Regions from separate parts of the Serratia sp. CoH_122_TC_1 genome, predicted to be linked through region 3. Evidence: predicted binding sites of a transcription regulator. Region 3 holds the regulator's gene; each other region holds the start of a gene.
What was found. The regulator CRP, encoded in region 3, controls carbon source genes, mostly activating them, when cyclic AMP is high. The targets are predictions, from matches to a motif close to ATGTGANNNNNNTCACAT.
Positions count from the first base shown of each region.

Region 1 (2,273 bases), on a different contig from region 3:
CGTCACGTTTCTTACGAATAATTTCTTGTGCCAGGAACAAGGCATCCCCCTGTTTTAGCGAATGTAGGGTGCAGGCAGGCGCCGTATCGCGCCTTGCCGACGTAATCGATCAGTAACCGCTACCGGACGTCTCGGCACTGTGGCCCAGCGTCGTCAGCAGGCTGGCTAATAAGCTGGACGCCCCGAAGCGGAAATGACGCGCATCGGCCCAGCCTTCACCCAGAATACGATCGGCAAGTTGCAGATAATGCAGCGCATCTTCCGCCGTACGAACACCACCGGCCGGCTTAAAGCCTACGGTTTTGGCGACATTCATATCGCGGATCACCGACATCATTAGCTCAGCACTTTCCAGCGTCGCGTTGACGGGCACTTTACCGGTAGAGGTTTTGATAAAGTCAGCACCGGCCTTGATGGCAATCTCCGACGCCTTACGAATCAGATTCGCCTGCTTTAGCTCACCGGTTTCGATGATCACTTTCAGCAGGACATTAGCCGCCTGACAGACCTGTTTGCACTGTTTTACCAGTTCAAATCCCACTTGCTCATTACCGGCGAGCAACGCGCGATAAGGGAATACCACATCCACTTCATCAGCACCGTAGGCGATAGCCGCACGGGTTTCCGCCAGCGCGATGTCGATATCGTCGTTGCCATGCGGGAAATTGGTTACGGTCGCAATGCGGATATCCGGCGTCCCCTGTTCGCGCAACGTTTTACGCGCTATAGGGATAAAACGCGGGTAAATACAGATGGCCGCCGTATGGCCTGCCGGGCTGTTCGCCTGACGACACAACGCGATCACCTTCTCGTCGGTGTCATCATCGTTCAGCGTGGTTAAATCCATTAAGGTCAGCGCACGTTGCGCTGCTGCGGTTAGTTCGGTCATAAAACTCTCCAACTGAGAACCTGGATGTTGGCGAGCGGACTTGGTTCCTTGAAGACAGCGCTGGGGAACAGAGCTCCCACGGCGGCCACTGAGATCCTTCTCACCGCGCATGACCCTTCGTTTCGTGCAGGGTCAGTAATAGCTATTTGAACACGATCGCCCGGGGCGATTCGCGCTCACAGTCACACTATATGAAATAACACTGTAACAGGCCGGAATTATATGTGAAGAGCATCACAAAATAACGCGATATCGTTCACAAATTCGCTAAAGAAACGGACAAAGACAACGGGCACAGCATCTGTGCCCGTCTTAGAGTATAGGCGGAGTCCTGCCATAGAGCATGTTGCGCCAGGGCAAGACAGAACCTGGCTTACAGTGCCAAGAAGAACCCGGCAATGGTTGCGCTCATTAAGTTGGAGAGCGTGCCGGCAGCCACGGCTTTCAGACCGAAACGCGCAATATCGTGACGACGGTTTGGCGCCATGCTGCCTAAGCCACCCAGCAAGATCGCCACCGATGACAGGTTGGCGAAGCCGCACAGCGCAAAGGAAATGATGGCCTTGGTATGCATAGACAGCACCTGCAGCCCGTCAGCCGCAACCACATCGTCTGGACGCAGGTAAGCGCCAAAGTTCATGTAGGCGACAAATTCATTCACGATAATCTTCTGGCCGATAAACGAACCGGCAGTCATCGCTTCATGCCATGGCACACCAATCAGGAAAGCGATCGGTGAGAATACCCAACCCAAAATCAGTTCCAGCGACAGTTGCGGATAGTCGAACCAACCGCCAATACCGCCGAGAATACCGTTCAACAACGCAATCAATGCGATAAACGCCAACAGCATCGCACCGACGTTCAGCGCCAATTGCATGCCCGAAGCCGCACCGGAAGCCGCCGCATCGATCACGTTAGCCGGGCGATCCTCTTCGGCGATCAGCTTCATCGCATCGTCTTTATCGTGGGTTTTTTCGGTTTCTGGCACCATCAGCTTGGCAAACAGCAATCCACCCGGCGCTGCCATGAACGACGCGGCAATCAGGTATTCCAGCGGCACACCCATCTGGGCGTAACCCGCCAGCACTGAACCGGCGACCGAGGCCAGGCCACCACACATCACGGTGAACAATTCAGACTGGGTCATGGTAGCGATATAGGGACGTACCACCAGCGGGGCTTCGGTCTGGCCAACGAAGATGTTGGCGGTTGCAGACAGCGACTCGGTACGTGAAGTACCCAGCAGTTTTTGCAAACCACCCCCCAAAATACGAATCACCAGTTGCATGATGCCGAGGTAATAAAGCACCGCAATCAGCGAGGAGAAGAACACGATTACCGGCAGCACGCGCAGGGCGAAAACAAAACCGCCGCCGCCGAA
Region 1 covers NZ_JBXWLA010000029.1:10,415-12,687, reverse strand. Annotated here, with positions in the region: gene deoA (thymidine phosphorylase) at 1-40, opposite strand, end outside; gene deoC (deoxyribose-phosphate aldolase) at 110-889, opposite strand; gene AC2FC2_RS25460 (NupC/NupG family nucleoside CNT transporter) at 1,263-2,273, opposite strand, start outside.
Region 1: a site for CRP is predicted at 1,112-1,129, ahead of deoC (deoxyribose-phosphate aldolase). Genes of this name have one in related genera too.

Region 2 (2,273 bases), on a different contig from region 3:
TGAACTATTTCGGCCAAGGTGCGCTGCTACTGAAAAACCCTGAGGCCATCAAGAACCCATTCTTCCTGTTAGCCCCGGACTGGGCGCTGATCCCGTTATTGATCCTGGCGACGCTGGCCACGGTTATCGCCTCTCAGGCGGTGATCTCCGGCGTATTCTCACTGACGCGTCAGGCAGTACGTTTGGGTTACCTGTCACCGATGCGCATTATTCATACGTCGGAAATGGAGTCGGGCCAAATTTACATTCCGGTGATTAACTGGACACTGTATATCGCGGTGGTATTAGTGATTGTCGGGTTTGAACACTCCAGTAATTTGGCCGCGGCATACGGTATTGCCGTAACTGGGACCATGGTACTGACCAGTATTCTGGTGACCTCCGTGGCGATCAAAAACTGGCATTGGAACCGCTTCTTCGCGGTGGGCATTCTGGTCATCCTGCTGATTATTGACGTGCCGATGTTCGCTGCAAACGCCTTGAAGCTGTTCTCTGGCGGTTGGCTGCCGCTGCTGCTGGCGCTGGTGATGTTCATCATCATGACAACCTGGAAAAGCGAACGCTTCCGCTTACTGCGTCGCATGCATGAGCACGGTAATTCCCTTGAGGCGATGATTGCTTCATTGGAGAAATCACCGCCGGTGCGTGTGCCTGGTACTGCGGTATTTATGTCGCGTGCCATCAACGTGATTCCTTTTGCCCTGCTGCATAACCTGAAGCACAACAAGGTGCTGCATGAGCGGGTGGTGCTGTTGACGCTGCGTACTGAGGATGCGCCTTACGTACATAACGTACGCCGGGTGACTATCGAGCAACTGTCACCGACCTTCTGGCGGGTGGTGGCTAGCTATGGCTGGCGCGAAACGCCGAACGTTGAGGAGGTGTTCCACCGCTGCGGGCTGGAAGGGCTACCGTGCAGGATGACGGAAACCTCGTTCTTTATGTCGCACGAGTCGCTGATTCTCACTAAACGCCCTTGGTATTTGTTCCTGCGTGGCAAGTTGTTTATCGCATTGAGCCGTAACGCGCTGCGCGCGCCAGACCAGTTTGAGATCCCACCGAATCGGGTGATCGAACTCGGCACCCAGGTCGAGATTTAACTCTCCCTCAAGGGCTCAGCAATCGCTGGGCCCTTTCTGTTGATGTTCTCGGTAACACGAGCGAAACGTTTCGATAATGATCACATTTCTGCATTATCCCGGTTGCCTTCTCCTGACGTTTTTTTAAACTCCAGACACAAGCGAAACGTTTCGCTGGCGGAATGAGAAAAAGAAAATGAAAAAAGGCGTGCTGCTGAATGCTGATGTCTCTGCCGTGGTTTCCCGCCTCGGCCATACCGATCAGATCGCCATTTGCGATGCGGGGTTGCCTATTCCAGCGGCAACGCAGCGTATCGATCTGGCGCTGACGCAGGGAGTGCCGACGTTTTTACAGGTGCTCGAGGTGGTGACTCAGGAGATGCAGGTAGAAAGCGCCATTCTGGCAGAAGAGATCATCAAACAAAATCCGCCGCTCCACAACGCATTGTTGGCTCAACTGACCGAACTCGGCCAACACCAGGGCAATACCATTAGCGTGAGCTATATCAGTCACCGTGCCTTCAAAGCGCAAACTGAACACAGCCGGGCGGTGATCCGCAGCGGGGAATGCTCGCCATACGCGAATGTGATCCTCTGTGCCGGCGTAACTTTCTGAGGCGTCTATGCAACCTTTACTGCAACTGAAAGGGATCGATAAAGCCTTTCCCGGCGTGAAGGCGCTTTCCGGCGCTGCGCTCAGCGTTTATCCCGGCAAGGTGATGGCGCTGGTGGGGGAAAACGGTGCGGGAAAATCCACCATGATGAAAGTGCTGACCGGCATTTATAACAAAGACGCCGGCAGTCAGTATTTTCTCGGTAAAGAAGTGGCGTTCAACGGCCCGAAGGATTCGCAGGAAGCGGGTATAGGTATCATCCATCAGGAACTTAATCTGATCCCGCAATTGACGATTGCGGAGAACATCTTTCTCGGGCGTGAGTTTGTCAACCGTATCGGCCGCATCGACTGGAAACGCATGTATGCCGAAGCCGACAAACTGCTGGCGCGGTTGAACCTGAGTTACAGCAGTCACCGGCTGGTGGGTGAACTGTCGATTGGCGATCAGCAGATGGTGGAAATCGCCAAGGTGCTGAGCTTCGAATCGAAGGTCATCATCATGGATGAGCCAACGGATGCGTTGACCGACACCGAAACCGCTTCTTTATTTAAAGTGATCAACGAACTTAAGGCCGAAG
Region 2 covers NZ_JBXWLA010000006.1:7,151-9,423, reverse strand. Annotated here, with positions in the region: gene kup (low affinity potassium transporter Kup) at 1-1,100, shown strand, start outside; gene rbsD (D-ribose pyranase) at 1,276-1,695, shown strand; gene rbsA (ribose ABC transporter ATP-binding protein RbsA) at 1,703-2,273, shown strand, end outside.
Region 2: a site for CRP is predicted at 1,169-1,186, ahead of rbsD (D-ribose pyranase). Genes of this name have one in related genera too.

Region 3 (2,273 bases):
ACGTCGAATCCGTTTGCCGCCAAGGCGATCCCTTCGCTGGACGAGAGCTTTGTGGTGATTCACTTCCGCGGCCTGGATCAAATCGACTTCCCTTATTTACTGGCGATGCTGCAGGGATCCTTTATCTCACACATCAATACGCTTGTGGTGCCGGGCGGCAAAATGGGGCTGGCGATGGAGCTGATCATGGCACCCTTGGTGCAGCGTCTGCTGGAAGGCAAAAAAATCGAATAAGTGGGTAGAGCGCGGCAGTCAGCCGCGCCTTTTCGCCATTAGGCCACGTCGCGGATTTCAAAGCTGTGAGTCACGCTTGCGGCCTTACTCAGCATCAATGACACCGAGCAGTATTTCTCCGCCGAGAGGTTCACCGCCCGCTCAACGATTTTGTCGCTCAGATCTTTACCGCTCACGATAAAGTGCAGGTTGATATGGGTGAACAGCCGCGGTGCTTCTTCACGTCGTTCAGAAGTCAGCTTGACCTCGCAATCACGCACATCATTACGCCCTTTTTGCAGGATCGACACCACATCGATAGCACTACAGCCCCCTACCGACATCAGCACCATTTCCATCGGGCTGGGCGCTTTGTCGCCCGCATTGCCGTCCATCAACACCTGATGGCCAGACGCGGATTCACCCAGAAACGTTAACCCTTCCACCCACTTAACTCTTGCCTGCATACTGGTCACTCCGGTTAATTTCTTAAAATCAGGGTACGCTTTCGCATAGAAACTGGCAACGGAACCTGATGCTAATCATGCTGAAGCGAGACAACACAAGACACCCGCCTCACTCTGTGCTACAAACAGAGCCGCAATAAATCTTTCCGGGACACTGATTTCAGGGAAACTCCCAGGGAAAGGCTCCTTTACCGGTATGTTAACAGAATGTAGCTTGCAGCTCTCCCGGCAAGTTAATATGCTAGAGCGACAGCGTATATTTATGACACGCCTCAAAATCTGCTGATAGCCACCATTAAAACAACGGCGACAACAGGTTTTACAGGGAACTCTGACCCCTGTGACACAAGGCAGCGATAACAACAGAGGATAACAGCGAATGGTTCTCGGCAAACCGCAAACAGACCCTACTCTCGAATGGTTCCTGTCTCATTGCCATATCCACAAATATCCATCCAAAAGTACGCTGATTCACCAAGGTGAAAAAGCCGAAACGCTTTACTACATCGTCAAAGGCTCCGTCGCGGTGCTGATTAAGGATGAAGAAGGTAAAGAGATGATTTTATCCTACCTTAACCAGGGGGATTTCATCGGCGAGCTTGGATTATTTGAAGAAGGTCAGGAGCGTAGCGCCTGGGTTAGGGCGAAGACCGCCTGTGAAGTGGCTGAAATTTCCTACAAGAAATTCCGCCAGTTAATTCAGGTCAACCCGGACATCCTGATGCGCCTGTCAGCCCAGATGGCAAACCGTCTGCAGATAACATCTGAGAAAGTGGGTAACCTCGCCTTCCTGGACGTTACAGGCCGTATCGCGCAAACACTGCTGAACCTGGCGAAACAACCTGATGCCATGACCCATCCTGATGGTATGCAGATTAAAATTACTCGTCAGGAAATTGGCCAAATCGTCGGTTGTTCACGTGAAACCGTTGGCCGTATTCTGAAAATGCTTGAAGATCAAAACCTGATCTCCGCCCACGGCAAAACCATTGTCGTTTACGGCACGCGTTAATCACTGAAAAAACGGCGCGATGATTCGCGCCGTTTTTTTATGCCCCAAGTCATCATGTGGCGCAGACTGATTTACCACCCGGAAGTCAACTATGCACTGCGGCAAACGCTGGTGCTGTGCCTGCCAGTGTTACTCGGCCTGTTGAGCGGCCAACTGCAATACGGCCTATTATTTTCCCTGGTTCCTGCCTGCTGCAATATTGCCGGGCTAGACACCCCTCACAAACGCTTCTTCAAACGTCTGATCGTCGGTGGCTCTCTATTTGCACTCAGCAGCCTGCTATTACAGCAAGCATTGCTTTGGCACTTGCCGTTGCCGGTGTTGATGCTTGGCCTGGCACTGCTTCTCGGCGTCAGCGGTGAAATAAGTCCGTTACATGCCCGCCTGTTGCCCGCCTCGCTGGTTGCCGCCATTTTCTCCCTCAGTATGGCCGGTACAGTTCCGCTTTGGCACGCACCGCTGCTATACGTCGTGGGTACCGCCTGGTACGGGCTGTTTACCTGGTTTTGGTTCACGCTGTGGAAAGAACAACCGATGCGCGAATCGCTCAATCAGCTCTATTTGGAACTGGCGGACTACTT
Region 3 covers NZ_JBXWLA010000013.1:20,491-22,763, forward strand. Annotated here, with positions in the region: gene AC2FC2_RS17080 (phosphoribulokinase) at 1-234, shown strand, start outside; gene AC2FC2_RS17085 (OsmC family protein) at 273-680, opposite strand; gene crp (cAMP-activated global transcriptional regulator CRP) at 1,060-1,692, shown strand; gene AC2FC2_RS17095 (YccS/YhfK family putative transporter) at 1,747-2,273, shown strand, end outside.